2 regions of the Pseudolabrys sp. FHR47 genome follow, and region 1 is predicted to be linked to the other one. Evidence: riboswitches for the same ligand, from Rfam matches in the RefSeq annotation. Region 1 holds a riboswitch; the other holds the start of a gene.

Region 1 (16,328 bases):
CTCCGGCCGGATGACCTCGTGATCACCGTAGGTCGTAATCGCGGCTGAATGCTTCTTGGACCGCATGGGTGTCTGCCTTTGTCAGCTCGGGGTACGAACTTTTTCGAGCAGGGTTGAATGCTTGATCAGGTCGGACTTGCCGCCCTTGCGGCGTTCTGGGCCGACATAGCTTGCGCTGTTGCTGCGTCGCCGGTCGGGACCGAAATAGGTGCGAGTGCGGATGAACGGCCGCGGGTTGACGACGATATTGACGATGCGGTTGTACAGCCCTTTGGCCGAAATCGGTTTGGCCAGGAATTCGGTAACGCCGGCATCGCGCGCGGCGGTGACGCGCTTCTTCTCCGAGTGGCCGGTCAGCATGATGATGGCCACGTAGGGATTGGAGTTGCCGCCGGGCTGGCGGATCATCTGCGTCAGTTCGAGGCCATCGAAGACCGGCATCGCCCAGTCGGTGATGACGATGTCCGGGACGAAGTGGTTGAAGGCCTCAAGGCCGGTCGCGCCATCCTCGGCTTCGAACACTTCGCGCGCGCCGAAGCCATGGAGCAGGGTGCGCAATATCCGCCGCATATGGGCGTTGTCGTCGATGACGAGGAAGCGCAGCCGATTGAAATCAATGCGGACCATAGAGCCTCGGAGACGCGGCGCGCTTCGGATATGCCGGAAGACGGTAAAAGCTACAGATTTACGGTTAATGGAGCGTTTCGGGCCGCCAAATCCGCCGGTTTTCGCTGCTTTTTACCCGGTCCGAAAGCCTGGGCATGACGGCCGGGCAGGGGCTGGTCATCGCCGTCATGGCGTCTAAGCTGGCAGTATCCGCCGCGTTCAGGCGGTCCTGCGGCCTCGCGAAGGTCCGAATTCAACCCGGAACGGTCCCGCCATGAAGACGATTCTGATCCCAACCGAAGACCATGACGCCATGCCCGCCGTGCTCGAAGGCGCGCGGCTGATCGCCCGGACCTTCGACAGCTACATGGAAGGGTTCGCGGTGCGGCCGTCGCCGGGCACTTATGTGACAGTCGAGCCGGTCTCGAGTCTCGCCATTTCCGGTGTGTTTGAGGCCGACACCGCCAAGGTGAAGGACGACTTCGAGAAGTTCATGCAGGGCCGCAGCGTGCCGCAGGGGGGCACCGAGACGCCGGCCGTCTATTCCTATGCCTGGCCGCGCGCCGACGCGATGGAGGACGCCTTCATCGGCACCTATGGCCGCATCTTCGACCTCATAGTGCTCGGCCGGCCCGGGTCGGCGCCGGAGAATCCGCGCATGCCGCCGCTCGAGGCGGCGCTGTTCGATGCCGGCAAGCCAGTGCTGATTGTGCCGAAGCAGGTACCGGCCTCCATCGGCCGCAATATCCTCATCGCCTGGAACGGCTCGACCGAACAGGCGCACACCAATGCGTTCGCCATGCCGTTCCTCAGGCAGGCCGAGAAAGTGACGGTGTTCTATGTCCAGGGCGGCTCGCCCGAGGGCCCGTCTGTGGAAGAGGCGGCGCTGCATCTGCGGCGCAACGGCATCAAGGCCGAAGCCGTCACGGTCAAGCGCGGTGACCGGCCGTCGGGCGAGGCGATCGGCGAAATCACGCTCGAGCATGCAACGTCGCTCGGCTGCGATCTCGTGGTGAAGAGCGCTTATACGCAAAGCCGGTTGCGGCAGATGATTTTCGGGGGCGCCACCCGCCACATCCTTGCCAAGGCCGCCGTGCCGGTGTTGATGGCGCATTGAGGGGGAAGACAAGCAGGACGAGTCGTTGTCGAACACCTCCGATCGATCGCCGGGTTCCACCGCTCCCGGCACGCCCCGGCATCCCGGCTTTCTCGCCATATTCCCGTCCATCATGCTGCCGATGTTCCTGGCGGTGGTGGACCAGACCATCATCGCCACGGCGCTGCCGGCGATTGCCGCCGCGACTGGCGAGGTCGAGCGTGTCTCCTGGATCGTCGTTTCCTATCTCATCGCCGCGACCATCGCGGCGCCGGTCTATGGCCGGCTTGGCGACTCCTTCGGTCGCCGTCGTGTTATGTATTTCGCGCTCGGCATCTTCCTCGTCGCGTCGGTGCTGTGCGCAGCGTCGACCACGATCCTGGCGCTGACGGCGGCGCGCGTATTGCAGGGCCTGGGCGGTGGCGGTCTGATGACCTTGTCGCAGGCGCTGGTCGGCGAATCCATTCCGCCGCGTGAGCGCGCCCGTTATCAAGGCTACCTCGCCGCCGTCGCGGTGTGCGCCAACAGCTTCGGCCCGATCGCCGGCGGTATTCTCACCGAGCACTTCGGCTGGCAGTCGATCTTTCTGGTCAATCTGCCGATCGGACTGTTCGCGCTGTATCTGGTGACGCGGCTGCCACCGCCGCATGGCGAACGCCTGGCCTGGCGCGCCGATCCGGGCGGCGTGGTGCTATTTGCAATTTTCGTCGCGACCACGCTGCTGGCGCTGGAGCAGGTCCAGCGCGCCGATCTGGCGAATCTCCCAATCGGTGGGGCGCTGCTGGCCGCCGGCCTCGTCGCGCTCACCATTCTCATTTGGCATGAGAACCGCGCTGCATCGCCACTCATTCCGCTATCGCTGCTGCGGCAATCGGCGATCTGGCACAGCGACGCGCTGGCGGCCTGTCACGGCGCGGCACTGGTGTCGCTGATCACCTTCATCCCGGTCTATCTCGAAGTGGTGCGCGGCTTTTCGCCATCGGCCACCGGCGTCGTGCTGGTGCCGCTGACGATCGGCATTGGCATCGGCTCGCTGGTCACAGGACGGTTGGTCAACGCTTCCGGGCGGCTGACGATCTATCCCGTTGTTGGCTTGTCGATTGCGACGCTCGATTTCGTAGTGCTGGCGCTGCTCGCGGACAATTTCGGCATCGCGGCGCTCGCGGCCCTGCTGCTCGTCAACGGCCTGGCGATGGGAACGGTTATGGGGGTGGTGCAGGTCAGCGTGCAGAATGCCGCAGGCCAGCAGCGGCTCGGCGAAGCTGCCGCCTCGGTGCAGTTCTCGCGCTCTATCGGCGCTGCGTTCGGCACCGCGCTGGTGGCGACGGTTCTGTTCGCGGTGCTGTCGATGCGCAGTCCGGACGCCGCGCGCGTCTTTGCCGCGATGTTCGAACACGCCGATCATGCCGGCGCGGGCCTGTCGGCTGCGCAGATGACGGTCATTCAGGGCGACATCAAAGTCGCGTTCCGCGCGGCATTCCTGGTCATGGCGCTGTTCACGATGACCGGATTCTTCCTGTCGCTCACCAATCCGCAAAAGCGGATCTGAGCCTTTTTAATGACGCGTTTTCTTGACGCGAACCGGTCCCCACTTCGCTTGAAAACGCTTTGGTCAGAAGCCGAACTGCTCGGCGAGAATGCGTTCGTCGAGGCTGTGTCCGGGATCAAACAGCAGGTTCAGCGAGATCGCATGGTCCATCTTGATGTCGACTTTGCGCACGAAGCGCACCTCGTCGTGATCGGCGACGGCGGCGACCGGACGCTTGTCGGCCTCCATGACCTCTATGGTGACGGTGGCCTTGTCCGGCAGTAGCGCGCCACGCCAGCGCCGCGGCCGAAACGGCGAGATCGGCGTCAGCGCCAGCAGAGGCGCGTTGATCGGAATGATCGCGCCTTGCGCCGATAAATTATAGGCGGTCGAGCCCGCGGGTGTCGCCACCAGAACGCCGTCGGCGACCAGTTCGGCGAGCCGCTCCTTGCCGTCGATAAGGATGCGCAGGCGCGCGGCCTGCGCGCTTTGCCGGAACAGCGACACTTCGTTGATGGCGCGCCGCTCGTGGACGCCGCCCTGGTCGTCGCGGGCTTCCATCACCAGCGGATGGATGACCGTCGTATGCGCCGCGGCGAGACGCTCGCGCAGGCCGTCGATGGAAAACTCGTTCATCAGAAAGCCGACTGTGCCGCGGTGCATGCCATAGATCGGCTTGGCCGACGTCATGAAGCGGTGCAGCGTCTGCAGCATCAGGCCGTCGCCGCCGAGCGCCACGATGACGTCGGCGTCCTTCGGATCGACATTGTCGTAGCGCGCCTCGAGCTGAACGATGGCGGCGCGCGCTTCCGGCGTCGGGCTGGCGACGAAGGCGATGCGCTTGAAGGAGGAGGCCGAGGGGCTCATGGGCTTGTGAGAATTGGGGGCTTTTGAGAAACCGGTCCCGCGCAAAAAGTTCTACGCAAGTCCCTGTCAGGCATTCGATTTCCGGCGTCCCTTTATACGACTTGGGTCCGGCTTGTCGAGGCGCGGGCCCGTCACGCTCTTTTTCGGCGTCGGGCCGGCAAAGACCGGGATCTGGAAACGCCGCCGATACTGGCCGGGCGCCAGACCGGTGGTCCGCTTGAACAGGCGGCGGAAAAAGGCTGGATCTTCGTAGCCGACACGCCAGGCGATCGCATCGGCGGACTCGTCGGTGCGTTCGAGCCGCCGCTTGGCGTCCTCGACCCGCAAACGTTGCACATAGTCGATCGGTGCATAGCCCGTCGCGCCCCTGAAGCGCCGCTTGAAGGTACGTTCGGCGAGCCCCGACCGGCGGATCATCTCGTCCACCGGATTGGCGATGGCAAAGTGTGTGGCGAGCCAGTCCTGCGCCGACGCGATGATGGCGTCGCCGTGATGTCTCGGCCCATCGAAGACGATGTAGGGCGCGAGGCCGTCGTGGTGCCACTGCAACGCAAAGAACCGCGCGATCGTCTGCGCAGCGGCAGCGCCGACATAACGTGCGATCAGATAGAGCACGAGATCGTGCCACGTCATCGACGCGCCCGACGTGACGAACTCCTGGCGTTGGCCGGATATGACAAGAACGCGCTCGGGATCGATCGGCACCCTCGGATATGTTTTGCGGAATGCATCGGCATAGCCGAAATGGACAGTCGCTTCGATGCCATCGAACAAGCCGGTTTCGGCGAGCAGAAACACGCCCGAACAGGCCGAACACAAAACTGCGCCGCGTGCGTTCTGCGCGCGCAGCCAATCGACCAGCTCGGGATAACGGCCGATTTCCCAGATGCCGCCGCGCAGGACGACGGACGGCACGATCACGATATCGGTCTGCTTGACGTCCGCGATCGTGGCGCTCGGCGCGACCGGCAGGCCGCTCGCCAAGGTCACCGGCTCCTTTTGAATGGCGACGATGTCGACCTTGAACGGCGGTCTCCGCGGAAGCGCCGCATCGGCGCCCGACAGCATTCGAAAAGAGTTCAGCACGTCGAACAGGCCGGTGATACTTGAAACGGCGCCGTCGGGAAGGGCGACGAGGCTGACGTGGAGCGGACGCTCGGACTTGGCCATCGGGAGCTCCGTTCAAGGCGCGTTGGCACAAATGAACCGGTTTTGGCGAACCTGCCACTCAAATCGCTGGCCGACAACGGTCACAAGCGCGCTACAGGGCGGGCGCCGGGCCCGCCGCAGCGATGGAGATGACGATGGCCCTCGACGAAGGCAAATTGAACGATCTGGTGACCAGGCTGGTCGGCGACATTTCGGCTGGCTATGGCGGCGTCATGGTGGCGCTCGGCGACAAGCTGGGCCTCTACAAGGCGATGGCCGGCGCCGGCCCGCTCAGCTCGGAAGAGCTGGCGCGGCGTAGCGGCTGCGCCGAGCGTTATGTACGCGAGTGGCTCAACTCGCAGGCCGCCGGCGGTTACGTGACCTATCATCCGCGCAGCGCCACTTATGAACTGACGCCGGAGCAGGCTTATGCGCTGGCCGACGAGGACAGTCCGGTCTATCTCGCCCCGGCCTGGCAGGTCGTGGCCTCGATGTGGGCCGATGAGCCGAAATCGCGTGAAGCGATCCGCACCGGCAAGGGCGTTGCCTGGGGCGATCACGACGAGCGTCTGTTCTGCGGCGTCGCCGCGTTCTATCGCAACGCCTATCGCGGCAGCCTGTTGCAGCAATGGCTGCCATCGCTCGACGGCGTGGTCGACAAGCTTGAGCGCGGCGCGCGTGTCGCCGACATCGGCTGCGGCTTCGGCCACTCGACGATGCTGATGGCGCAGGCCTTCCCGAAATCTCGCTTCTTTGGCTTCGATTACCATGCCGGTTCGGTCAAGGCGGCGACCGAGGCGGCGCGCGAGGCCGGCCTGTCGGACCGCGTCGGCTTCGCGCAGGCCGACGCGACGGCCTATCCGGGGCACGGTTACGACCTAATCTGCTTCTTCGACTGTCTGCACGACATGGGCCGTCCGGTCGAAGCGGCGGCCTATGCCGCCAAGCGTCTGGCCAAGAACGGCACGGTGATGCTGATCGAGCCGCTGGCCGGCGACCGCGTCGAAGACAATCTCAATCCGGTCGGGCGCCTGTACTACTCGGCCTCGACGACGATGTGCTGCGCGCACGCTATCGCGGAGCAGGGCACGCATGTGCTGGGCGCGCAGGCCGGACACGGGCGTCTCGCCGACGTGTTCAAGGCGGCCGGCTTTGCGCATTTCCGGCAGGCGATGCAGACGCCGTTCAATCTGGTCCTTGAAGCCCGTCTCTGACCGGCGTTCAAACGGAGCGAGGACCGGAGCGATCCGGTCCTCGCTTTTGATGGTGTTGACGGGGCGCTAAAGTGAGTATCGCCGCCCCGGGCTTTGACATGGGAGTTAGAACTCCTTCCAGTCGGTGTCGGCCACAGGGGCCTCGATCTTCCTGGCCGCGCCGCCGCTGCCGGTGTGCTTGAGCCGCACGACCAGCTTGGACGCCGATTTGGCCGCAGCCGGCCTGACCGGCGCGACCACAGCTTTGGCAACCGTAGGCTTGGCCATTGCCGGTTTGGCCGCCTTTTCGATCGGAGAGGTCGCGCGCGAAGCGGCACGTTCCTCCTGTCCGAGTTGGAAGAACGCGACCTGTTCGTCCATCGTCTTGGCCTGATACTCAAGGGTCTTAGCGGTGGCGGCGTTCTCTTCGACCAAAGCCGAGTTCTGCTGCGTCGCCTCGTCCATCTGGGTCAGCGCGCGATTGATCTGATCGATGCCGGTGGCCTGCTCGGAGGAGGCATTGGCGATCTCGGACACGACCATGGCCACCTTCTTGATCGACTCGACGATCTCGGTGAGCGAATGGCCGGCACGATTGACCAGGTCAACACCGTCCTTCACCTGGCCGTTCGAATTGGTGATCAGGTCCTTGATATCCTTCGCGGCCTGCGACGAGCGCTGTGCCAGGCTGCGCACTTCGGAGGCGACCACCGCGAAGCCGCGGCCGGCTTCACCGGCACGGGCCGCTTCGACCGCGGCGTTGAGCGCGAGCAGGTTGGTCTGGCGCGCGATCTCGTCGATCACGCCGATGATGTCCGAAATCTTGCGCGAGGACTCCTCGATCTTGGCCATGGCCTCGACCGTCTTGGCCACGATCTGGCCGCCCCGGTCCGCGACGTCGCGGGTGTCGTTGGCGGAGCGGCTCGCCTCCTGGGCATTCTCGGCGTTGCGGCGCACTGTCGAAGCGAGTTCTTCCATCGCCGCCGAAGTCTCTTCCAGGCTCGCAGCCTGCTCTTCGGTGCGCTGCGACAGATCGGTGGTCGAGGTCGAGATTTCAGCCGAGGCGTTTGTAACCTCGCGGCCCGAGGCTTTGATCTCCTGGATAATCGCACGAACCCTGTCGGCCATCTGCTGAACCGATGACGCAATCTGGCCGACTTCGTCCTTGCGGTTCGTGTTGGGCACGACAACGGCGAAATTGCCGTCGGCGATGCTGTCGAGAGGGGCGAGCAATGTGCGAAGCGGCCGGGCGATCCAGGCGGTGCCGGCGAACGCCGCGAGAACCATAATGAGAACCGTGAGGAGCCCAAGCGCGACCGTTACGGTGGTGGCTACCGTGGCCGCCTCGTTGACGTGGGCCTGAGCCTCATCCGCCGATTTTCGGGCCGAGTCGACGATTTCCTCGGCATTCTTGTTGATGTCGAGCGCCGCGGGAATTGATGTTTTTGAGTTCTTGGTGATGCGGTTGTTCAGGTACTCGATTTTGGCATTCTCAACCTCGTTGAGCGGCTCGTACCGGGCCTTGGCCTGTTCGATGATCGCTAGCATTTCGCGCCGCGTGTCCACCAGCTCTTTCGCGACTCGGGCGTAGATGTCGCCATTGGCTTTCATCTTCTTGATCTGTTCGCTACGAGCGGGTGAGTTCGCCAGGCTGTCGATTCTGTCGAGGTGAGCATTGAATTCGGAATAGGCAGTCTGGAATTCGCCGTAGGATCTGTCGAGCGCTTCCTTGTCGGCGGCGGTTCGGCTCGATAGCGCGCCGACGCGCATGCCGCGCGCGGCGGCCTTTGTCAGTGCGGCTTCGGTGGACATTTCGCTGCGTTTGTCGCTGTTCTCGTTGGCGTTCTTGATCCAATTGCCGACGATGAGCTGGCTCGCAATGAGCCCGAGCACCAGCGTGATGGTGATCGAGGACAGCGCCGCCAATTTGGTGCCGATGCGGATATTTGAAACGCGAAGCATTGCGGGAACTCCAGAAGCGATAAGTTATGATTGCGGTTGATCGAAGGAGGCGGTTCCAGCAGGAACGCGCGCCGACATCGGACGCGGTGCGATGCGATGTCCCGCCGCCTCGGTGTTGCTGCGCGATCCTTCAGACATCGAGAACCGCGATTTCGGTTTGCTTCTCTTCGATGAGAAGATGGGCAAGATCGATGAGCGCGATCATGACATTTTCGTTCGACACGAGACCGGCCAGGAATTGGGTTCTTTGCGCGTCTCCGGTGCGGGGTACCGACTGGATCTGCGCCGGCGTCACCGACACGATGTCGAGCACCCGGTCGCCGATGAGGCCGACCTGGCGCTCGCCGATCTGCACGATGATGACGATGTGCAGCGGTGTCGTATCCGTCAGGCCTTGGCCGAAGCGGCAACGTAGGTCGATGATCGGCACAATGGCGCCGCGCAGATTGAGGACGCCCCGAACATAGTCGGGCTGTTTGGGCAGGTGGGTGATTTGCGACCAGCCCTTGATCTCACGCACGGCCATGATGTCGACGCCGTACTGTTCATCGCCGATGGCAAAGCTGATGAACTCGGTGATGGGGGCGGCAGCGGGCTTGGCTGGGGGTGGGGTGGGGGAAACAGACGTTACGGGGGCGGCGGGCGGCGACGCGATATAGGCCATTGTGGCTTCCTTCCAATGCCCTCCTGTGAACAGAACGCCTCCTGAATGAGCAACAGCGGGTGTCGCGCATTCACCCCAGTGGAGGCTCTCGTCATTGAGGGCAAGGCATAGGTAGCGACGTAATTTTAAATGGCGATTGAGTTTGCCCTTAATCCATATTGGTTTTTTTCGCTTAATTTACACGAGTGCGACGCGTGAGCGGTGCCGTCCGCGCTCGAAGAACGCAGCGACTGCAAGCCGTTGGCGCGATCTGACCGGCGCGATGCATCGCCAATTCACGTACCGAAGACGGGAGATGTCTGCGCGCGTCACCAGAGTCAAAGTCGCGAATTTTCGAATCATCCGCGTCGATACTCAGTCTTGAACTGCACTAAAAAGCGACAGCGCGGCGATCGGGGAGATCGCCGCGCCGCGCCGGATCGATGGCAGGGCCATCGATGACCTGAAGGGTTCTAGAACTCCTTCCAGTCGGTGTCGGTCATCGCGGTCTCGATCTTCCTGGCCGCGCCGCCGCTGCCGGTGTGCTTGAGCTGAACCACCGCCGGACGTTTGGTCGGGGCCGGCTTCGTCTCCGTCGCTTTGGTCTCGGGCTTGGTGATCTTGGCGGGCGAGGGCCTCTGCGCCATATCGCGCGCGATTGAGGAGCGGGCGGCCATCGCGGCTTCTTCCTGGCCCAGGTGGAAGAAGGCGACCTGTTCGTCCATCACCTTGGCCTGATGCTCGAGGGTCTTGGCGGTCGCCGCATTCTCCTCGACCAGCGCCGAGTTCTGCTGCGTCACCTCGTCCATCTGCGTCAGCGCTTTGTTGATCTGGTCGATACCGGTGGCCTGCTCGATGGAGGCATTGGCGATATCGGTCACGATATCCGCCACCTTCTTGATCGAGGTGACGATCTCGTTGAGCGAGGTGCCGGCCTGGTTCACCAGATCGACGCCTTCCTTCACCTGGACGCTGGAGTTGGTAATCAGGTCCTTGATGTCCTTCGCCGCTTGCGACGAGCGCTGCGCCAGGCTGCGGACTTCGGACGCGACGACGGCGAAACCACGGCCGGCTTCGCCCGCACGGGCCGCTTCGACCGCGGCGTTGAGTGCGAGCAGGTTCGTCTGGCGCGCGATCTCGTCGATGACACCGATGATGTCGGTGATCTTCTGCGAGGATTCCTCGATCTTGGCCATGGCCTCGACGGTCTTGGCCACGACCTGGCCGCCCCGATCGGCGACGTCACGGGTGTCGTTAGCCGAGCGGCTTGCTTCCTGGGCGTTCTCGGCATTGCGACGTACGGTCGAGGTCAGCTCTTCCATCGCGGCCGAGGTCTCCTCGAGGCTGGCGGCCTGTTCTTCGGTCCGCTGGGAGAGGTCGGTCGTGGAGGTCGATATCTCGGCCGAGGCGTTGGTCACTTCGCGGCCCGATGCCTTGATCTCCTGGATGATTTCACGCACGCGCGTGGCCATCTGTTGCACGGCATTGGCGATCTGGCCGACCTCGTCCTTGCGATCGGTGCCCGGTACCTTGACCGTGAAGTTGCCTTCGGCGATGTCGCCGAGCGGCTTGACCATTTCGCGCAGCGGCCTCGCAATGGTGAACGCGCCCATGATCGCCGAGATGACGAGGACGATGGCCGTCAGGATGGAAAGCCCGGTGCTGACGCGTTCGGCCAGCGCTTCGGTGCTATCGGCAGTCTCGAGCGCGACCTTGCGCGCCTTGGCGGCGCCGGTATCGGTTTCGTCGATGAGGTTCTCGGCCTTGTCGACGACGCCCAGGGACTGGCGAGCAATCACCAATTGCTCCTGATCGAGCGCGGCGATCTCGGGGTGATCGGCGGCCGCGGCGCCGAGACGCGTGCGGGTATCGAACACCTTGCGCTTGCCCTCGGCGATCTTTTTACCCATGGCTGCATACTCATCGACCAGTTTGAGCATGTTCTCGACGCGCGCGCGGTTTTCCGCCACGGTCATTTTGGCGATCAACGGCTCCGCCAGGGAGCGCGTCGCCTTTTGCATCTCATCAACGTCCTTGAGCGCGTTGTCCGTGTCCTGATGGTTGCGGCTGATGCGAACATCCTTGACCGCGATCTGCAGGCCACGCATGGCGGCCTTGGCCGCGACGATGCCGTTGCCAATGGCAACCTGGTTGTCGGCGTCGTTGCTGGCATTCTTGGCCTGGCGTGCAAGCATCATCTGCGCGGCTATAAGAACGACCATAAACAGAACACCAAGCCCCGACATGATCGATAATTTGAGGCCGATACTGATATTTGAAAGCTTGAACATTGATAGCTCCTGGCGATGGAAAGAGCGCGGTTGAAAGACACGAGTGTGGAGCGCCTGCGGTTCGTCACCGCAGCCGGGATTGAGAGAAGTCTCGCTCGGAGACTTTGTCAGGCGTCGAGAACGACGGTCCTGGAGTCCGTGCCGTCGTGGTCGGCAAGCAGATGCGGCAGGTCGATCAAGGCGATCATCACCTCCTCGTTCGACACCAGGCCGGCGAGGAACTTGGTCGAGTGGGTGTGACCGGTGCGCGGCACGGGCTGGATCTGAGCTGGCGTCACTGAGACGATGTCGAGCACGCGGTCGCCGATGAGGCCGATCTGGCGGTCGCCGATCTGGACGATGATCACGATATGCAGCGGCGAAGTTTCGGTCAGTCCTTGCCCAAAGCGGCATCGCAGATCGACGATCGGGACGATGGCGCCGCGCAGATTGAGCACGCCGCGCACGTAATCCGGTTGCTTGGGCAAGTGCGTGATGTCCGACCAGCCCTTGATCTCGCGCACGGCCATGATGTCGACGCCGTATTGCTCCTCGCCGATGGCGAAGCTGATGAACTCCGTGACGGCGGAGGTAGCCGTAACGGTTGCATGATTTGTGTCGATGGTTGTGGCATGTGCAACCAACGATGGTATCGGCATGGATGGGCTCGAGGAAGCTTGTGACATTCCAATGGGTCCTTATTGTCCCGGCAGGCAGACAACAGTCGACGAAATGCACGGCTTTACAGGCCGAACATGAGGGCTACGTGATCGGCTGATCAACGTCACAACCCCGTAGTATTAAAATACCTTGTTTACCTTAAATATTAATTGATTTTATTCATAATTTGTTTAGTTCATTGAGTTGTAAAATACAACCATTTAGAGTGCAATCGAAGAGGATTGAGTTGCAAATTGCCGAGCAAAAAGATCGCCTTGGCGAAAATCCGGAATTGCGGCGCCAGCGCGTTCTACAGGGAGGCGGGTGGATATTTGGGGCTGTATCGCAGCGGTCGATGTCGCTCACGCGCGAATCGAATCGCGTTCGTGCCACGCTCTGCGTTCTGTGATGCGCTGATCGCGGCAGGCAAAAAAGAACCGCCGGGCATTGCCCCGGCGGTTTAACAATGACGCTCGCAATCGTCGCCGGTTACGGCGCGTGCGGCGATCAGTAGGTGCCGGTGCCGTCAATCACCGATTTAAGCTCGACGTACTCCTTGCAGCTCGTATTGCCGCACAGCGAAGCCACCTTGGTCAGGTATTCCTTGGCCTTGACGCGGTTGCCCTGTTCAGCCTGCCACATGCCGTAATAGGACCATGTGCGGGTATGCTTCGGGTCGGCCTTCAGCGCTGCCTCGTACCAGATCTTCGATTGTTCGTAGTTACCCATGCGGCGGTTGGCATAGCCGATGTAGTTGGCGACATCGGGATTGTCGTCGCGGCCGAGCGCGTGCATGGCGGCAATGCCCTTGTCGTATTGACCGGCGAGGATCATGTCGCGGGCGGCACGATAGCCGCGGACAAATTCGTCATAGGCTTTTGCGTGAGCAAGCTGCTGTTCGGGCTGCTCGATCGCGCTGCCTTTCTTCTTTTCCTTTTTCTTGTCATCGGTCGGCGTGTCAGTTCCTGCCGCGTAGACAGCATTGAGGCCGACGGCGGTGACGAGCAGAGCCGCGGCAGCGACCGCGGGGAGGTGGCGGAAGAAGCGGGAGAGGATCATGGTGACTGGACCTCTTGGGTTGAACCGGCACAGCAACAGTAGGTTACGACAGTTTGACTGCCTGACGAGAAAAACATTCCGTGAAGCCGGTTTAATCCCTTACCCGCGAAATTTCGCTGTGGGGACGGCGCTTGACTCGTCCTGCGGTTCCATTGAATGATTTGCCTGTGCTGGTTCCCCGGGTCGCTCCGGGGACGAAAGAGGGAACACGGTTGGCCGCAATGTCGCCGGGCGATAGTTGTCGCTTAGCGATTTTGCGCATTCCGTGGCTGCCCCCGCAACTGTGAGCGGCGAGCCCGCGTCCGAACGGCCACTGGGAATTCTCCTCGGAGCTTGTCTCCTGCGAGAGCCTGGGAAGGCCGGACGCAACAAGGCGTTTTTAAAAGCGCCAGGCTATGACCCGCGAGCCAGGAGACCTGCCAGCGCAGTCACCCAACCGGTGGACGGGCGGTCCATACGGAGCGGCGCTTTCGCAGCGGTGACGTCAATGCCGGTGCGATGGTCCGTTGGAATGGTTTTTCCCGCGAACATCGGCAGGTGAGCGTCTCGAGGCGTCAATCGTCCGCGTTGCGTTCGCATGTTCCTCGCACCGGGTTTTGGTTTCACCCGGCGCGCCCGTTCGAGGACGGGCGCCATCGAAGGAATGTGCGTTATGGGGGCTCGTTTTCATCTGGCTGCCGCGAGTGCGGCGGCCGTCATTGCCGCGGTGCAGGCCGCATCGGCTCAACAATCCGAACCGGTCGTGCTGCCGGAGGTCTCGGTCAGCGCCACCGGCATAGCGACGCCGCTCGACCAGATCGGCAGCTCGGTGACGGTCATCACCGCCGCCGACATCGCCCGCACCCAGCGCCGCACGTTGCCGGACGTTTTGAACAATGTGCCCGGCCTCAACGTGGTGCAGACTGGCGGCCCGGGCGGGCAAACCGCGATCTTCATGCGCGGCACCAATTCGAACCACGTCAAGGTACTTCTCGACGGCATCGATATTGGCGATCCGACAACGCCGAACGGTGCGATCGATCTTGCCCATATCGCCACTGGCGACATCGAGCGCGTCGAGGTGCTGCGCGGGCCGCAGGGCGGTCTTTACGGCGCTAATGCCATCGGCGGCGTGATCTCGATCACCACCAGGAAAGGCGAGGGGCCGGCGAAGGCCACGGCCACGCTCGAAGGCGGCGCGCTCGGCACCTTCAACCAGTCGGCGGCGGTCAGCGGCGCCAAGGATCGCTTCGACTATGCCTTCAGCGTCGCGCATCTGCGCTCGACAAACATCGACGTCACGCCGACTTACGTGCTGCCGGCCGGGCAGGGTGCCAATCCGAATTCCTACGACAACATGACCTATTCGACCCGGCTCGGCGCGAAGGTGACGGACGATCTCAAAGTCAATCTCATCGGCCGTTATCTCGATGCCCGGCTCAAATACACCAACGACGATCCAAGCACATTTCCGACGGCGCCTTATGCGACCCGGTCCGATTACACCAGCAAGGCCTTCTTCGGCCGCGCCGAGGCTGTCTATGCCGCTTTCGATGGCCGCTTCATCAACACTGTGGGCGTCAACGTTTCCGATACGCAACGCACCAACAAGGACCCCAACGCCAATCCCGAAACGACCAATGACGGGACGCGCACGGCCGTGAATTGGCGCGGCGAGATCGCCGTCGCCAAGGGGCATACTCTGGTGATCGGTGCCGAGCGCTCGGACGAGCGCGCCAAGACGCAAACCTACGGGGCGTTCACCGGCACGCCGATTTCCTATTCGGCCAGCAACGGCAACACCGCCGGCTATGTCGAGATACAGTCGCAATTCGCCGAGCGCTTCTTCATCGTCGGCAATGTGCGCGTCGATGACGACGACATGTTCGGCAGCTACACGACCTGGCGCGTCGCGCCGGCTTTCGTCGTGCCGGGCAGCGAGACCAAGTTGAAGGGCAGCTACGGCACCGGCTTCAAGGCGCCGACCTTGTACGAGCTCTACGGCGTCGGCGACTACAGCTATGTCGGGAATCCAAACCTGAAGCCGGAAACCAGCAAAGGCTGGGAGCTCGGCTTCGAGCAGCCTTTGTTCGGCGACCGCCTGCGCTTCGGCGTCACTTACTTCCGCAACGACATCGAGAATCTGATCAACAGCGTGTTCACGCCGGTGAACACCTACGTCAATGTCGGCAAGGCCAAGACCGAAGGTTACGAAGCCTTCGTCGATATCAAGGCTAGCGACCGGCTCCGGTTCCGCGCCGATTACACGCGCACCGGCGCGACGGATGAGATCGCCAATACCGAGTTGCTGCGCCGGCCGAAGCACAAGGCCAATGTCACGGCGTCCTATCAGGCCAGCGATGCGCTCGGCCTTTCGGCGAGTGTTGTCTATGTCGGTCCGTGGATGGATTTCGACCGGCAGGGCCTTTGGTTCACGGCCCGCGATTTCCAAGGCTACACGGTGGTCAATATTGCCGCGAACTACGAGGTCAACAAGCAGGTCACGGTATTCGGCCGCGTCGATAACCTGTTCGACAAGCGCTACGAAGTGCCGGTCGGCTGGAAGGCGCCGGGTGTGGGCGTCTTTGGCGGTATCAAGGTCTCGACCCTGTAACGCCGAGGGAACAGCCTACCGCGCGGCCGCCGGCCGCGCGGTACACCTTCAAAAATTGGTAGGATGCCCCGGAAAGTGATTCCAGGGGGGCAACAATGCCACGTTCGCTACTGACCGCAGGTCTTGTGCTCATCGCGCTTGCAGTGGCGCCGGCGCGGGCCGACGATATTCTCGATGCCATCGAGCAGGGGCGTAAAGCCTACCAAGCCGGCGACATGACCGGCGCCAAGCAGTCGCTCGACCTTGCCTCGCAGTTGATCGCGCAAAAGAATGCCGAAGGCTATGTGGCGCTGTTGCCCGAACCGTTGTCCGGCTGGCAGGCCGACAAGGCGCAGACCAGCGCGGTCGGCGGCGCCATATTAGGCGGCGTCTCGGCGGCGAACCGTACTTACACCAACGCCAAGGGCGACACAGTGGAAGTTTCGATCACGGGCGATTCGGCGCTGGTGATGCAGTTCGCGCCGATGCTGAGTAATCCGGCGATGGCCGGTGCGTTCGGCAAGCTGATCCGTGTCGGCAGTCAGCGCGCGGTGCAAAACCCGGACGGCGATGTCATGATGGTCGTCGCCAACAAGTTCCTGATCAACGTTCAGGGCTCGGCGGATGCGGCGAGCAAGGTGGCCTACGCTCAGGCAATCGACGTCGCCAGGCTGTCAAAGATGTAGAGTGAAAGGGGATGGCGTTGCGGGTGCGATGGCTGAT
Region 2 (16,328 bases), 2.2 Mb from region 1:
CGGGCCGTTGATAACGTAGACGGGCTTGGCCATTGATACTTAACCTTTGTAGCCGATGAGGCGCGGCAGCCAGAGCACCGTTTCCGGGATGGCAGTGATGATTGCGAGCACCAAAAGGGCCATCGCGATGAACGGAATGGCCTCTTTGACGATATTGGCCAGCGGCGTCTTGGTCAGATTGGCCAGCACGAACAGCAACAGGCCGTAAGGCGGCGTCACCAACCCGATCATGATATTGACGACAACGACCACGCCAAAATGGACGAGGTCGATGCCGAGTGCCTTGGCGGTCGGAATGAAGATGGGCACGACGATGAGCAGAATGGTGGTGCCTTCGAGCAGGCAGCCGAGGACGAGCAAAAGCACGTTCACCGCCAGCAGGAAGCCGGCCCGGGAAAAGTCCCAGTGCGCCATCATCTGCGCCAGTGAATCCGGCACGCGCTCGATAGTGACAACATAGTTGAAGGCGAAGGCACCGGCGATCAACATGCCGATTGAAGTAGTGGCCTTGCCACTGGATAGCAGTGCCTCGTAAACCTGCTGCCACGTCACCGCGCGGTAGATCACGGTGGCGGCGAACAGCGCGTAGAACGCGGCGACTGCCGCGCCTTCGGTCGGCGTCATTACGCCGCCATAGATGCCGAATAGCAGGATGATCGGCAGTAGCAGCGCCGGAAAAGCGTTGACGGTGATCTTGGGGATTTCACGCAGCGGTACCGGGTCTTCGATTGGGAAGCCGCGGCGGCGCGCCATGATCGAGTTTGCGATCATGAAGCCGACGCCGAGAAGAATGCCCGGTGCGACGCCGCCCAGGAACAGGTAGCCAATCGAGGCGTCGGACACGAGCGCATAAACCACCATCGGGATCGATGGCGGAATGATCGGCCCGATGACGGCGGCCGCGGCGGTGATCGCCGCCGCGTAAGCGACCGGGTAACGGCCGTCCTTGGCCATCATGCCGACGATGATCTTGCCGATGCCGACGGCGTCTGCGATCGCCGATCCTGACATGCCGGCGAAGATCATGTTGGCGACGACGTTTACGTGGCCGAGGCCGCCGCGGAAGCGGCCGACCAGCACCAGGCAGAAGCGCAAGAGCTTATCGGTCAGGCTGCCGACATTCATTAAGTCGGCGGCGAGAATGAACAGCGGGATCGCAATCAAAACATAGGAGTTGAACAGGCCATTGAGGATCTGTTCGGCGGCGGTGCCGAGATCGAGGCCCGTCAGCAGCAGGTAGATCGTCGTGGCGACGATCATCGAATGCCCGATGGGCAGTCCGAGGATGCCGAGAAGGATAATGACGGCGACGCAGATCGTGAAGGGGCTGATCGTCATGGCTCAGTCCCTGAGTTCCGAGGGATTGGTCTGCGGCGAGGCCGTTCCCTTGACGGCGCGCAGCACCAGGAAGCCGTAGCGCACGATGCTGGCGACGGCGAAAATGATGTAGACGGCGTAAAGGACGTTGATCGGAATGTGCAGATAGGCCGAGCGCTCGACCTTCATGAAGCTGACATAGCTGTAGGCTGCCGGCAGCGAAATGCCGTAGACGATGATGAGTACGAGGCCGGTGATCACCGTGAAGATGCGGCGCCAGCCTTCCGAGATGTTGGAATAGACAATGTCGAACCGAATCTCTTCCGATTCACCGATGACGAAGGCCGCACCCCACAGGACAGTCCACAGCCATACGGTGACGATCACTTCCTCGGACCATCCAAGCGGCTGATCAATGACGTAGCGGAAGAAGATCTGCAGAATGAACGTCGTGAACATGGTCGCGAGCAGGGCGACCACGACATTGTCGGCCCGACGGCGGAGCCAGTGCGCGGCTGCGGTGGCCGTTGGCATCGATTCTGGTCCTTCGATCGTCGTGGTGGGGCAGCAGGCCGAGCAGTTGAAAATTGGCCGGCGTCAGTGTGACGCCGGCCGGAGTTCGGGAGAAATAACGCGCTATCTTATTTGATCGCGTTGATCTTATCGATCGCGCCTTTCGGCCACTCATTGCCGTATTTGGCGAGGTACTTCTTCTGCGCGAAGTCGCGGAAGGCGTTCTGGTCCGGCTCGTAGACCTTCTTGCCCTTCGACTTGAAATACTCGATCGTTTCCTTCGCCTGCGCATCATAGGCGGCGGCATTGGCGTCGAAGATCTTGTCGGCCGTGGCGCGGAATTTGGCCTGCAGGTCCTTGCCCATGCCCTCCCAGGCCTTCTTGCCGACGGTCAACACGTCATAGCCGATGACGTGGCTGGTCAGCACGAACTGGGTGGTGACTTCGTCGAATTTCATGGTGCGGGCGGTGACCAGCGGATTGTCCTGACCATCGACAACGCCGGTCTGCAGCGCCGTGTAGAGCTCGGAGAAGGCGACCGGTGTCGGGCTGGCGCCGATCGATTCACCGAGGAATTGCCAGAATTCGCCGGGCGGCATGCGCAGCTTGATGCCGGCGAGGTCAGCGGGGGTCTTGATCTGCTTGTCCGGCTTCAGGTTGACCTGACGCGCGCCGAAATAGACCGGCCGGATGACTTCGACGCCGAGCTGGTCGCGCGCCATGGCGATGAATTGCTTGCCGACGTCGCTCTCGAACGTCTTCTTCAGATGCGAGTAGTCGCGGAACAGGTAGGCGGACGTGAGGAGCGACCAGGCGGGCACCTGCTTGGATATGTCGGCGGGTGCGAGGTTGCAGAGTTCAAGATTGCCGCGCTGCAGGGCGACGAGTTCGGTGCCCTGCTTAAACAGCGAGTTGGACCAGTGCGGCTCCATCTCGATGTCGGCCTTCAGGGCTTCGGCAAATTCTTTAAAGGCCTTGGCGCGCAAGTCTGTCTCGGCGAAGGCGACGCTCAGCTTCATTTTGGTCGGCGCCGCAAACGCCACGCTCGGCAGCATAGATCCGACGGCAACGGCCGACGTGGCGGCGAGCAGACTGCGCCGGCTGATGGGTTTATTCATGGTTGTCCTCCCGGTGTGATTTTTGAGTGAGGTGGATTATCCCTTTGAGTGACCGAAAATCAATCGTTAAATTCAAAAATATCAGATGATTTTATCTCCATATGGTCGCAATAAAGATTCGATGAGATGGCAAATGGCAGGCATTAGCCGTCAGTTGAGGTGTTCTGCAGTTCCATGGTAAGGATCGTATATTCTGTGTTTTGTCAGATGAGGGTGTCCTTTGCTGCCCATAGCCGACATAGCTGAGACCGTCGGCGAGCGTACCTACCGGCGCATCCGCTCCGACATTATCTTTGGCCGCCTCACGCCCGGACAAAGGCTGCGTCTTGAACGGCTTAGCACCCAATACGAGACCAGCATCGCCACCTTGCGCGAACTGCTGAACCGGCTGCTGGTCGAGGGCCTGATCGTTGCCGAGGGGCAGCGGGGCTTCGAGGTGACGCCGGTTTCCGCCGACCGCTGGCACGAGATCGCGCAAATGCGCGAGCTGCTTGAGTGTCACGCGCTGCGCCAGTCGATCGAGAACGGCGATATCGAGTGGGAGGGACGGGTCGTCGCGGCGCATCACAAGCTGGCGGCGCTCGAAAAGAAGCTGCTCGCCGGCGATCGCACGCAGACCGAGACCTGGAAGCGCTACGATTGGGAATTCCACCACGCGCTGATTTCCTGTTGTGGATCGAAGGCGCTGCTGGAGGCGCATTCGGCGATCTTCGACAAATATCTGCGCTACCAGATCATCGCCGTCGTTTTCCGTGGCGAGGCGGCGGCACGCGAACATCGCGAACTGCTTGATGCCGCGCTCAAACGCGACTGGAAAACTGCGACCGCGGTCCTCGTCACCCATATCCGCGATTGCGTGCAGCACACGCTCAAGACCGGCGCGCTGGTTTCGTAAGCATGGCCCGGACCACCTCCATGATCGACGAAGGCACCATCGGCGAACGCGCCTACCGCCGCATCCGCAACGACATCCTGTTCGGCCGCCTGAAGCCGAGCGAGAAGCTCAAGCTGGAACGGCTGAAAGACGATTACGGCGTCAGCGTCAGCACCTTGCGCGAGGTGCTGAGCCGCTTGGCGTCGGAAAAGCTGGTGGTGGCCGAAGGCCAGCGCGGATTCGAAGTAGCGCCGGTGTCAGCCGAAGATCTCAAGGACATCGCATCGCTGCGCCTGCTGCTCGAGGTGCATGCCATCGCCCAGTCGTTCCAGAGCGGCGACATGGAATGGGAGGCGCGCGTCGTTGCCGCCCACCACAAGCTTGCCGCGATGGAGGAGAAGAAGAAAAGCGAAGGCAGCCCGGATGCTGAAACCTGGAAGCGCTATGATTGGGAGTTTCACCAGGCGCTGATCTCGGCCTGCGGCTCGTGCGAACTGATGGAAACGCACGGCGCGGTGTTCGACAAATATCTGCGCTACCAGGTGCTGGCCCTGACCGACCGCGGCGACATCGCCGCTCGCGAGCACAAACAGCTGATGCAATGCGCGCTCAAGCGCGACGCGGCCAAGGCGGGGGAGGTTCTGAAAGCCCATATCAACGGCGGCCTGGAGCACGCTCTGGCGGTCGGCAAGATCGTTTGACGGGTCATACAAAAATCATCTGATTAAAGCCAAAATCTCAGTTGTTGAATAAGGCCTCCTATGCGAGATTGCGCCGCGCACGTATCCGGAGGCCCGCATGACTTCATCCCCCATCAAACTGGGGCTGATCGGCGACAATATCGCTGCATCCAGTTCGCCGGCCCTGCATCGGATTGCAGGACGGCTTGTGGGTCTGAGCGTGACCTATGACCTGCTGCGGCCGGCCGATCGCGGCGCCTCGTTCGAGGCGGTGCTGGCCTCCGCCGAGACGGCCGGCTATCGCGGGGTGAACATCACCTATCCCTATAAAGAGCGGGTCAACGCATATATCGACGTGCCCGATCCGGCGGTTCGCGCCATCGGCGCCTGCAATACGGTGTTGTTCGGAGCCAAGCGGCCGGTCGGCTGGAATACGGATTATTCGGGTTTCATGGCGGCCTATCGTCACCACTTCGGGCAGCGGCCGCCGGGCCGCGTGGCGATGGCTGGGACCGGCGGCGTCGGTCGCGCTATTGCCTTTGCACTTTGTCAGCTCGGCGCCTCCGAGCTCCGGTTGTTCGACATCGACGCGGCGAAGTCGAGCGCGCTGGCGCAAGCACTGCGGGCGTTGCCCTCGGCCACGACGGTGACGACGGCAGCCACCATCGAAGAGGCGGCGAAAGACGCCGAAGGCCTCGTCAACTCGACGCCGATCGGCATGGTCGGCATCGGCGGCTGCCCGTTTCCGGAAGCAACGATCGCCGGGCGGCGCTGGGCCTTCGATGCCGTCTACACGCCGGTCGATACGCCATTCATGGTCGCGGCCGGCGCCGCCGGGCTCGATTTGCTCAGCGGCTACGAACTCTTCTTCTATCAAGGCGTCGACGCCTTTCGGCATTTCACCGGCAAAGACGTGCCGGAGTTACCGCTACGCGACGCGTTGAAGATCGGCGAAGAGAAGGCGCTGGCCTGATCAGTCCCAACTCAGTGCGCCGCCGTTCTGATACTCGATCACGCGGGTCTCGAAGAAGTTCTTCTCCTTCTTGAGGTCCATTGCTTCCGACATCCATGGGAACGGGTTGTCGGCTTCAGCGAAGACCGGCGCGAGGCCAAGCTGCGCGCAGCGGCGGTTGGCGATGAAGTGCATATATTGCTCGCAGAGCGCCGCATTCAGCCCCAGGAAGCCGCGCGGCATGGTATCGCGGCCATAGGCGGCTTCAAGTTCCGCCGCGTCCGAGATCATCGCTCTCACTTCGTCCTGGAATGTTTTGGTCCAGAGGTGCGGGTTCTCGATCTTGATCTGGTTGATGACGTCGATGCCGAAGTTCAGGTGGATCGATTCATCGCGCAGAATGTATTGGTACTGCTCGGCGATGCCGATCATCTTGTTGCGGCGGCCGAGCGACAGGATCTGTGCAAAGCCGGTGTAGAACCACATGCCTTCGAAGATCACATAGAAGGCGACGAGGTCGCGCAGGAAAGCCTGATCGTTCTCCGGCGTGCCGGTCTTGAAGTCGGGGTCGTCGAGATGCTGCGTATGTTTCAGCGCCCAGGCCGCCTTGTCGGTGATCGAAGGCACCTCGCGGTACATGTTGAACAACTCGCCTTCGTCGAGGCCGAGGCTTTCGACGATGTACTGGAAGGTGTGCGTGTGTACGGCCTCCTCGAAGGCCTGCCGCAATAGATACTGCCGGCATTCCGGATTGGTGAGGTGGCGGTAGATCGCCAGCACGATGTTGTTGGCGACGAGGCTTTCCGAGGCGGCGAAGAAGCCGAGATTGCGCTTGATGGCACGGCGCTCGTCCTCGGTCAGGCCGTCGCGCGACTTCCAGAGCGCGATATCGGCCTGCATCGAGACTTCGGTCGGCATCCAATGGTTGTTGCAGCCGGAAAGATACTTCTCCCACGCCCATTTGTATTTGAGCGGCAGGAGCTGATTGACGTCGGCGCGGCAGTTGATCATCCGTTTTTGATCGACCGAGACACGGGCGCCGTTGCGGTCGATTTCGCCGAGACCCGTCGGTTGGCCGGCGCCGTCGTTCGGCAGGGCGCTCGGCGGAGCGGATGTGTTCGTGGTTTCGGACCAGTCGAGCATTGTTCTTGTTCCTTGGTTTGGTCTTACTGGCAGGCCTCGCAGGTCGGATCGTCGATCCGGCATGCCGGCATGTCGGCACTGATCGCAACCGCAGTGGTGAGGGCGGACACCGCATTGAGCTTGCCGTCTGTGCCCTTGAGCGTCGATTTCTCGACATGCGTGGCCGAGCGCGAGCGCAGGTAGTAGGTCGTCTTAAGCCCGCGCTGCCAGGCAAGGCGATAGAGTGCGTCGAGTTTCTTGCCCGACGGATTGGCGATATAGAGATTGAGCGACTGCGCCTGGTCGATCCACTTCTGCCGCCGCGCCGCGGCTTCGATGAGCCAGGAGGAGTCGATCTCGAAGGCGGTGGCATAGAGCGCCTTGAGGTCGCTCGGGATGCGGTCGATCTGGCCGAGGCTGCCGTCGAAATATTTGAGATCCGACACCATGACCTCGTCCCACAGGCCGCGCGCCTTGAGGTCGCGCACCAGCGCTTCGTTCACGACCGTGAAGTCGCCCGACATGTTCGATTTGACGTAGAGGTTCTGGTAGCCGGGCTCGATCGATTGCGACACGCCGCAGATGTTGGAGATCGTCGCCGTCGGCGCGATCGCCATGGTGTTGGAGTTGCGCATGCCGACCTTCTTCACGCGCTCGCGCAGTTCGTCCCACTTCAATCGCGCCGAGCGGTCGAGATCGAGCCCGCCGCGGGCATCGTCCAGCAATTGGATGGAATCGATCGGCAGGATTCCCTTCGACCAGAGCGAGCCGTCGAAACTCGGATAGCGGCCGCGCTCGGCGGCGAGATCGCAGGAGGCCGAAATGGCGTGGAACGAGATCGCTTCCATGCTCTCGTCGGCGAAGGCCACAGCAGCATCGGATGCATAGGGCAGCCGTAAAGCCTGCAAGGCATCCTGAAAGCCCATGATACCGAGCCCGACGGGGCGATGGCGCAGGTTCGAGCGTCGTGCCTCCGGGATGGTGTAGAAATTGATGTCGATCACATTGTCGAGCATGCGCATCGCCGTGGTCACGGTATGCGCCAGCCTGGCGTGATCGAGCCCGTTCGGGCCGACATGGGCGAAGAGATTGATCGAGCCGAGATTGCACACTGCAACTTCGTCGGCCGAGGTGTTCAGTGTGATTTCGGTGCAGAGATTGGACGAATGCACCACGCCGACGTGGCCCTGCGGCGAACGGATGTTGCACGGGTCCTTGAAGGTGACCCAGGGATGTCCGGTCTCGAACAACATAGTGAGCATGCGGCGCCACAAATCCGAAGCGCGCACCTGCTTGAACACCTTGATCTCGCCGCGCGCCGCCTTGGCCTCATAGGTCTCGTAAGCGGCCTTGAAGGCCGGGCCGTAAAGGTCGTGCAGATCGGGCGTCTCGTCCGGCGAGAACAGGGTCCAGCCGGCGTCCGTTGCAACGCGCTCCATGAACAGGTCCGGCACCCAGTTCGCTGTGTTCATGTCATGGGTGCGGCGACGGTCGTCGCCGGTATTCTTGCGCAGGTCGAGGAACTCCTCGATGTCGACGTGCCAGGTCTCGAGATAGGCGCAGACCGCGCCCTTCCGCTTACCGCCCTGGTTCACGGCGATGGCAGTGTCGTTGGCGACCTTCAGGAATGGCACGACGCCCTGGCTTTCGCCATTGGTGCCCTTGATGTGTGCGCCCAGGCCACGGACATTGGTCCAGTCATTGCCGAGGCCGCCGGAATATTTGGCGAGCAGGGCATTATCCTTGATCGCCTTGAAGATGCCGTCGAGATCGTCGGCGACGGTGGTCAGGAAGCAGGACGAGAGTTGCGGCCGCGTTGTGCCGGCGTTGAACAAGGTCGGTGTCGAAGCCATGAAGGCGAAGGACGACAACAGATCGTAGAACTCGATGGCACGGGCCTCGCGGTCGATCTCGCGCAGCGCCAGACCCATCGCCACGCGCATGAAGAAGGCCTGCGGCAGTTCGAAACGCGTGCCGCGTACATGCAGGAAATAACGGTCGTAGAGCGTCTGGAAGCCGAGATAGTCGAATTGCAGGTCACGCTCGGGCTTGAGCGCGGCGGCGAGCCGGGCGATGTCGAAGCGGCCGAGTTCGGGATCGAGCAGTTCATTGACAATTCCGGACTTGATATAGAGTGCGAAGTATTCGGCATAGCGTGCGCTCATCTCCGCCTGCGTCGCTTCACGCGGATGGCCGGAAACGAAGCTCAGCGCCTCGCGGCGCAATTTGTCGAGCAGTAGCCGCGCGCTCACTTTCGAATAGTTCGGCTCAGTTTCAATCAAAGTGCGGGCGGCAAGGATCGGCGCCAGCGCCAGTTCGTCGAGTGAGATGCCGTCATAGAGATTGCGGTGGGTTTCGGTGGCGATCGCCTCCACGGAAACGCCGTCGAGTCCGGCGCAGGCTTCCGCGATCACGGCATCGAGCCGCGCGGTGTCGAGCGAGATAAGGGAGCCGTCGTCGAGCTTGGTTCGCAGCACCGGAATGGCAACGACAGTTGTCGACGCTGGCCTGGCCTTGGCGCGCTCCTGCGCGCGCTCCTCGCGATAAAGCACATAGGCGCGCGCGACCTTGTGATGCTCACCACGCATGAGCGCCAGTTCGACCTGATCCTGAATGTCCTCGATATGGAAGGTGCGCCCGGCATCGGCGCGGCGGGTGAGACCGGCGACGATCTGCCCGGTCAATGCCTCGACGATGTCATGCACGCGGCGCGAGGCCGCCGCGCTGTGGCCCTCGACCGCGAGGAACGCCTTGGTCAGGGCAACAGAGATCTTCGATGCGTCGAAAGCCGTGACCGCGCCATTGCGGCGGATGACCTGGTAGCCGGGCTCTGCAGGGGTGGAGGTTGCCGACGGGACGGGAACAACAATGTTCGACGAGTAGGAAACATCATGCGCGAGAGACATCGGCTCATTCCATATGTTGGAGCGGAGCCGAAGGTTCGCGCGCAGCATTCCCCGTTACGGAAAGCCGTTGGCGATCCACCGGGGCACCCCGCCCGAGGACGTACATCTGGTCACGGCAGGTCTCCTGGCTCGCGGGTCGTAGCGTTCGTCTGGCCTTCCCGAATCCGATGAGATTCAGTGGCTTTACTGTCGACGTCGGCTCGCCGCTTACAGTTGCGGGGGCAGCGCCGGCCTTGCCCTTTTGTCCTTGGACACTGGGCGCACCGGCTTCCCTCTTGGCCCCTGATCTTGCGATTCAGAGGACCGTGACAACTACATTTAGTATCCCGTTCGCCCCGAGTGTCAATGCGGCGGCGGAAAAATTCTGTGTCGCGAATCGGCGTCTGTTGATTGCGGGCCTAGTGGCCCGTCGATGACTGCGATGAGCAGGCGGCGGCTTCGCGATGGGCGAGCCAGCGCCCTGCGAGTGCCGGCTGCGGTCGCCGCGCGAGTAGGAGTTCGACACGAAGGATCGAACACGCGGTCGCTATCGATCCTGCTCGTCGATGACGCCGAATGATCGACCAAACACACACGATGTGACTCGGTGAACAAGCGCGACGGACGCATCCTGCGGCGCCGCTGATTGCTGCCACATTCATGGTGCGTGCCGAGTCGAACGAATGACGCGCTTTCATTCACGAGTCGGCTGAAGGTATGAGCCGCGTCGCACTTTCAGATTGGAATAAGTTGAAAGAGATATTTCGTCATCAAAAACGTGCGTTGGTGGTAGTAACGTCGATCGTATCGTGCATATTTCGGCCGCGTCACCGCTCATGCCTTTGCGGCTGGTCTCGATGGAGAATGAAAATGATTGCGCATTTGCGACTGTTGATAGCGACCGTTTTTATTGCGCTGTACGGTGTGATGCCTGCCGCGGCGCAGACGCCCGGCGCCAAGGCGGTTCTGACGACTTACGCCGACATCGCGCTCGCCGGGTATGAGGATTCGCTGGTTGCGGCGAAAGCGCTCGATGCCGCGATCAAGTCGCTGATCGCAAATCCGAGCAAGAAGGCGCTCGATACGGCGCGTGCGGCGTGGAAGGCAGCGCGCATTCCCTATATGCAGACCGAGGTCTATCGCTTCGGCAATCCGATTGTGGATGCTTGGGAGGGGCGCGTGAATGCGTGGCCGCTCGACGAAGGATTGATCGACTATGTCGATGCGAAATACGGCAAGGAGTCCGACAAAAATCCGCTCTACGCGGCAAATGTGATCGCCAACAAGAAGCTGACGGTTGTCGGCAAGGAAGTCGACGCCTCGCAGATCACCCCGGAATTGCTGTCGGAAGTTCTCCATGAAGCCGGCAAGGTCGAGGCGAATGTGGCGACGGGATATCACGCCATCGAATTCCTGCTGTGGGGACAGGATATCAACGGCACCGATGCCGGTGCGGGCACGCGTCCTTACACCGACTTCGATATGAAGAAGTGCACCGGGGGCAATTGTGACCGCCGCGCGAAGTATCTCGCCGTGGCCAGCGCACTGCTTGTTGCCGACCTCGAAGAGATGGTCGCCAACTGGCGCAAGGATGGTGCCGCGCGCAAGAACCTGCTCGATGGCGAACCCAAGGCCGGCCTGGCGACGATCCTCAAGGGTATGGGCTCGCTGTCATACGGCGAACTCGCGGGCGAGCGCATGAAGCTCGGTCTGCTGCTGCACGATCCGGAAGAAGAGCACGATTGCTTCTCCGACAACACGCACGTCTCGCACCTCTACGATGCCATCGGCATTCGCAACGTCTATCTCGGCACCTACAAGCGCTCGAACGGCAAGGTGATTAAAGGCGCGTCGATCGCTCAATTGGTGGCGGCCAAGGACGCAGCACTTGACCGCGAGATCAAGGGCAAGCTCGACGCCACTGTCGTGAAGTTCCAGGTGATCGACAAACGTGCGCGCGAGAAAGAAGCCTACGATCAGATGATCGGAGAGGGCAACAAGGAGGGCAACGCGGTGGTGCAGGCGGCGATCGACGCGCTCATCGATCAAACAAAATCGATCGAACGGGCGGTTGCGGTGCTCGATCTCGGCGAAGTGGCCTTCGAAAAATCCGACAGCCTCGACAACCCGAACGCCGTGTTCAAATGAATGCATTCGACCGGCGTTCCGGAAGCAGAACGCCGGACAGTCCAGTGCGATACGCCACGGCATTTGCCGTGGCGTATCGATAATTCGGAGGGCGGAAGAGTCATCCGCTACGACAGTGAAGCGTCTGCAATGCGCTCTATTTATGTTGGCACTGTTGACGCCGACATTCGCGGCGGCCGGACAGGCCGGGCGGTCCGATCTTGGCGACGGCGATGCCGCCCGCGTCCGTGCCATAACCCGGCCGACCGATGATTTCAGCAAGGCTGAGCCGTTCGAGGCTCTGCCGGCAGGCGCCGCAACGTCGCGCAAACTGATTGGGCCGGATTCATTCTCGCATTCGTCGGCCAATCTGAGCTTTCAGCAGGAGAGCGATTTCAAGCTCGGCAATGCTTTATTCCGCAAGCTCTGGGTCTCGTCGCCATCCTCAACCCAGGCGTCCGATGGGCTCGGTCCCTTGTTCAATGCGCGTGCGTGCCAGCATTGCCACCTGAAGGACGGCCGCGGCCGGCCGCCCGAAACTCCGGATGAGGATGCGGTCTCGCTGTTTCTGCGGCTTTCGGTGCCGCCGCGTTCGGACGCCGAACGCCAAGCCCTTGCCGACAAGCGACTGCTGACGATTCCGGAGCCGACCTATGGCGGTCAGTTGCAGAACTTCGCCGTTCCGGGACTGCCGGGCGAGGGCCGGATGGTCATCGACTACACAGAAGTGCCGGTGAAACTCGGCGACGGGACCGAGGTGTCGCTGCGCAAGCCAGCCTATCGCGTCGCCGATCTCGGTTACGGGCCGATGGATCCGGAGGTGAGGCTGTCGCCGCGCATTGCACCGCCGATGATCGGACTAGGCCTGGTCGAGCAAATTCATGAAGCTGATATCGTTGCGCAGGCCGATCCCGGCGATCGGGACGATGACGGAATCTCAGGCAAGCCAAGTTACGTCCTCGACGACAATGGCAAGCTGGTTCTCGGCCGGTTCGGCTGGAAGGCCTCGAAACCGAGCATCAAGCATCAGAGCGCGGGCGCCTTCTCCGGCGACATCGGTATATCGACTCCGCTCGCGCCGGCATCATGGGGCGACTGCACCGAAAAGCAGACGGTGTGCCGCGACGCGCCGGATGGTGTGCAACCGAGGCTCGGCGATACCGAAGCACCCGATCCGGTCCTCGCCCTCGTGACATTCTATTCGCAGAACCTCGCAGTGCCCGCGCGCCGCGATATCGACGATCCGCAAGTGCTCGCCGGCAAGCAACTGTTCTACGCCGCCGGTTGCACGTCGTGCCACAGGCCGAAATACGTGACGCGGCGCGATGCACCGCATGCCGCGCACCGCTTCCAGTTGATTTGGCCTTATTCGGACTTTCTCCTCCACGATATGGGTGAAGGTCTGGCCGACGGCCGGCCCGATGGCGATGCCGATGGCCAGGAATGGCGCACGCCGCCGCTTTGGGGTATCGGGCTGACCCAGATCGTCAGCGGCCATACCTACTTCTTGCATGACGGTCGAGCGCGCAATCTGCTTGAAGCCATTTTGTGGCATGGTGGCGAGGCGCAAAAGGCGCGCGATGCGGTTGCCGCCATGCGCAAGGCAGACCGCGACGCGCTGATACGATTCCTGGAGTCGTTGTGATGGCGATTCGCCTGCTGTTCGCGCTGACCCTCGTTATCTTTGTCGCGGAGACTGACAAGGCGACTGCTCAGCGGGTGCAGCCCCGGGAGGTCGCAGCGCTGGCGGTCACACGCTACTTCCAACCCGCCTATGCCAGACTTGCCGTTGAAACGAGCCGGGGCCGCGATGCGATCGGCGAATTGTGCGCCGCGCCGGGCCAGCAGCGCCTTGATGCGGCGCGCGCGCGGTTCGCGGATATTGTCAGCGCCTGGTCTGAAATCGAGATGGTCCGGTTCGGGCCCGTGCTGCGCGACAATCAACTTGAACGCTTTCTGTTCTGGCCCGACCGCCGCGGCATCGCCCTGCGACAGGTTCAGGCCTTGCTGGCCGGGCAGGACGAGAGCGCGGCGGACCCGGCCTCGCTTTATGCCAAGAGCGTCGCGGTTCAGGGTCTCGGGGCACTCGAATACGTGATGTTCGACGCGGAATCGGAAGAGCTCGTTACCAAGGCCAATACTTTCAGGTGCCGTTATGCCTTGGCCATCCTCCGCAATCTGGCGACCATATCGGACAAGCTGAGTGCGCAGTGGCAGGTTCCCGGCGGCTTCGCGGGCTTCGCAAATCCCGGCCCCGGCAATGCCACCTATCGGACCGAGCAAGAAGTCCTGAACCAGATTGTCGGTGTGTTGGTCCACGGTTTCGAGGCGATCCGCGACACCCGGTTGAAGCCCATGCTTGGCAGCGACATATCGAGCGCCCGGCCAAAAATGGTGCCGTACTGGCGGTCCGGTCTGACCGTCGCTTCGATCCAGGCGAATTTCAACGGTCTGCAGAATCTGTTCGAACGATCGCGCATCGGGGAGCTGTTGCCTGCCGAAGCGGCTTCGTTCCAGAACTCGGTCATGTTCGAATTCGGCAATGCCGACCGCGCCATCGCCCAGATCACGCTGCCCCTGGAACAGGCCATCGTGGACACCCGGCAATATCGCGCGCTCGGTTACACGGTGATCCTGACGCAAAGCCTGCAGAAGCTGATCGGACAGGACGTGTCGCAATCGCTCGGCCTGTCGGTCGGCTTTTCCTCCGCCGACGGTGATTGATCATGATTGACCGGCGTAGTTTCGTGACAGCCTGCGGCGCCGCGTTTCTGGCGGGCCTCGCCCCGTTCCGTCAGGAGGCGCTTGCCCGCAGCGACGCGCTTTATGTCTCCGCCTGTCAGAAATCCGACGGCGCTTTCGCCGTCGCGCTGTTCACCGAAGACGGCACCATTCTTCATCTCGAAGACTGTCCGGCGCGCGCGCATGACGCCACGGTCTGCCCGGTGAGTGCCCGCATCGTGGTCTTTGCGCGCCGCCCGGGAACGTTCGCGCTGGTCATGGACCCTTCAAGGCGGCAGACACCCTTCACCATTGTGAGCGCCGCCGGACGGCATTTCTACGGTCACGGCGTCTTCTCGCGGGATGGCCGGTTGCTCTATGCGACGGAGAACGATTTCGACGCCGCGCGCGGCGTGGTCGGTATCTACGATGCATCGGACGGATTCCGGCGTCTCGGCGAATTCGAAACGCACGGCATCGGCCCGCATGAGATTCTGCTGACCCCGGACGGCCGTACACTGGCGATCGCCAATGGCGGCATCGAGACCCACCCCGATTTCGGCCGCGCCAAGCTGAACCTCGACAGCATGGAGCCTTCGATCGTTTTCCTCGATCGGCGCAGCGGTACGCTCGTCGAACGACATGCCTGCGAGCCGCGCTGGCGACAATTGTCGCTGCGCCACATGACATTTGACCGAAGCGGCGACCTTTGGTTCGGTTGCCAATACGAGGGCGCACAGAGCGACCTGCCGCCGTTGATCGGCAAGGTCGGGCGCGAGATCGGTCTGCGGCTGCTCGATATGCCCGCGAAGCATTTGCAGGCCATGCAGAACTATGTCGGCTCGGTCGCCAGCAGCAATGACGGCGATCATGTCGCGATTTCAGCGCCGCATGGAAACCTGATCGTGATTGTCGACACTGCCGGCCGCGTCGTTCGCACGGCTGCACTGGCCGATGGTTGCGGTCTTGCGCCACGCGATGGCGGCTTTCTCGCGACGTCGGGCGAGGGGCAGGTCGTTGTGCTCGATACGAAGGATCGCGCGGTGACGACCAAGGTTCGCTGGGACAATCACATCCTGCGCACAAACTGATTACCGGGCTTATCCGCCGGATGTCTCGGGCATTGCGGCGCGCTCGTTGCCACGTCCGCTCCGCTCCGTTCGTGCCTTAACCATCATCCTTAGCGTTAATTCAGCATCCCGATTTCGGCACACGTAAAGGTAGCTAGAATGTACAAACTAAATCCGTAGTACATATTTACTACCGGGGGAGGTTCGATGATGGCAGGCGGCTTGTTGTCGACATCGCTGTTTCTGCGCGTGGCGCTCCCCGTCGCCCTCGCTTTTGTCGCCGTCGAGGGCGTGCAAGCGCAGCTCCGCGAACGGACGCAATTACAAGTGGTTCGCAACGCCGCGCCGCGCGTCGATGAGCGACCGTCGCCGCCGGCCGGCGAGCCCCCTTCACGACGTTTGTGGGAGTCCACCCCGGTCGGACCGCCGATGCTGCCGCCGGTGACGGAACCAGATGTCGCGCCTCCTGCCGTGGTCCGATCGCCATTGCCGCCTTCCGTGAGGGCCGAGCCGGTCATTCACACGCTCAACTTGATCCGCACTGCACCGGAACAGATCGGGCAAGTACCAGACCAGTTCATGTGGGTCCGCGACGGGCTGATGGCGGTGCGCGACCCGCTCGACAATGCTCTTGTGTTCTTCGACGACGACGGCCGCGTTCTCGGCCGCGCCAAATTCCCGGGTGGCTTCGACACCGAGGACATTGTCGGTCAGCCGACGGCGATCCGCCTGATAGACGCCGGTCATCGCATGCAGATCGCCATCCCGCGCAGCATTGACCCGGCCACCGCCACGACTTTGACGATCACGCCGAATGTTTCGGACGCCGCGCAGCGCGCGAGGCGGCTAATACGCCGGAACCCGCAGGAGCTTGTCGTCAACGACGAGCGGCAGAGCATCTCACATCCGCTCACCGTCCGCTCGCTCGCCGGCGGCCGGCTGGCACAGG

What was found. Region 1 has a riboswitch for cobalamin ahead of E8Q40_RS09350 (TonB-dependent siderophore receptor). Riboswitches for the same ligand answer to the same signal wherever they lie in the genome.
Region 2: it holds a riboswitch for cobalamin, as region 1 does, so the genes downstream of both, E8Q40_RS19855 (ribonucleoside-diphosphate reductase subunit alpha) here and E8Q40_RS09350 (TonB-dependent siderophore receptor) in region 1, are expected to answer to the same signal.

Annotation. Positions count from the first base shown of each region.
Region 1 is NZ_CP039740.1:1,887,682-1,904,009, forward strand. It holds gene E8Q40_RS09290 (Hpt domain-containing protein) at 1-66, opposite strand, end outside; gene E8Q40_RS09295 (response regulator) at 82-627, opposite strand; gene E8Q40_RS09300 (universal stress protein) at 881-1,723, shown strand; gene E8Q40_RS09305 (MFS transporter) at 1,749-3,251, shown strand; gene E8Q40_RS09310 (NAD kinase) at 3,315-4,097, opposite strand; gene E8Q40_RS09315 (GlxA family transcriptional regulator) at 4,164-5,267, opposite strand; gene E8Q40_RS09320 (class I SAM-dependent methyltransferase) at 5,402-6,460, shown strand; gene E8Q40_RS09325 (methyl-accepting chemotaxis protein) at 6,566-8,401, opposite strand; gene E8Q40_RS09330 (chemotaxis protein CheW) at 8,532-9,065, opposite strand; gene E8Q40_RS22380 (methyl-accepting chemotaxis protein) at 9,518-11,335, opposite strand; gene E8Q40_RS09340 (chemotaxis protein CheW) at 11,443-11,973, opposite strand; gene E8Q40_RS09345 (tetratricopeptide repeat protein) at 12,482-13,033, opposite strand; cobalamin riboswitch at 13,188-13,472, shown strand; gene E8Q40_RS09350 (TonB-dependent siderophore receptor) at 13,686-15,626, shown strand; gene E8Q40_RS09355 (hypothetical protein) at 15,722-16,291, shown strand; gene E8Q40_RS09360 (hypothetical protein) at 16,303-16,328, shown strand, end outside.
Region 2 is NZ_CP039740.1:4,072,419-4,088,746, reverse strand. It holds gene aroQ (type II 3-dehydroquinate dehydratase) at 1-33, opposite strand, end outside; gene E8Q40_RS19890 (TRAP transporter large permease) at 40-1,338, opposite strand; gene E8Q40_RS19885 (TRAP transporter small permease) at 1,342-1,851, opposite strand; gene dctP (TRAP transporter substrate-binding protein DctP) at 1,959-2,948, opposite strand; gene E8Q40_RS19875 (GntR family transcriptional regulator) at 3,172-3,843, shown strand; gene E8Q40_RS19870 (GntR family transcriptional regulator) at 3,846-4,523, shown strand; gene E8Q40_RS19865 (shikimate dehydrogenase) at 4,621-5,475, shown strand; gene E8Q40_RS19860 (ribonucleotide-diphosphate reductase subunit beta) at 5,476-6,597, opposite strand; gene E8Q40_RS19855 (ribonucleoside-diphosphate reductase subunit alpha) at 6,621-9,482, opposite strand; cobalamin riboswitch at 9,579-9,805, opposite strand; gene E8Q40_RS19850 (imelysin family protein) at 10,326-11,609, shown strand; gene E8Q40_RS19845 (di-heme oxidoredictase family protein) at 11,752-13,233, shown strand; gene E8Q40_RS19840 (imelysin family protein) at 13,233-14,312, shown strand; gene E8Q40_RS19835 (DUF1513 domain-containing protein) at 14,315-15,400, shown strand; gene E8Q40_RS22065 (hypothetical protein) at 15,587-16,328, shown strand, end outside.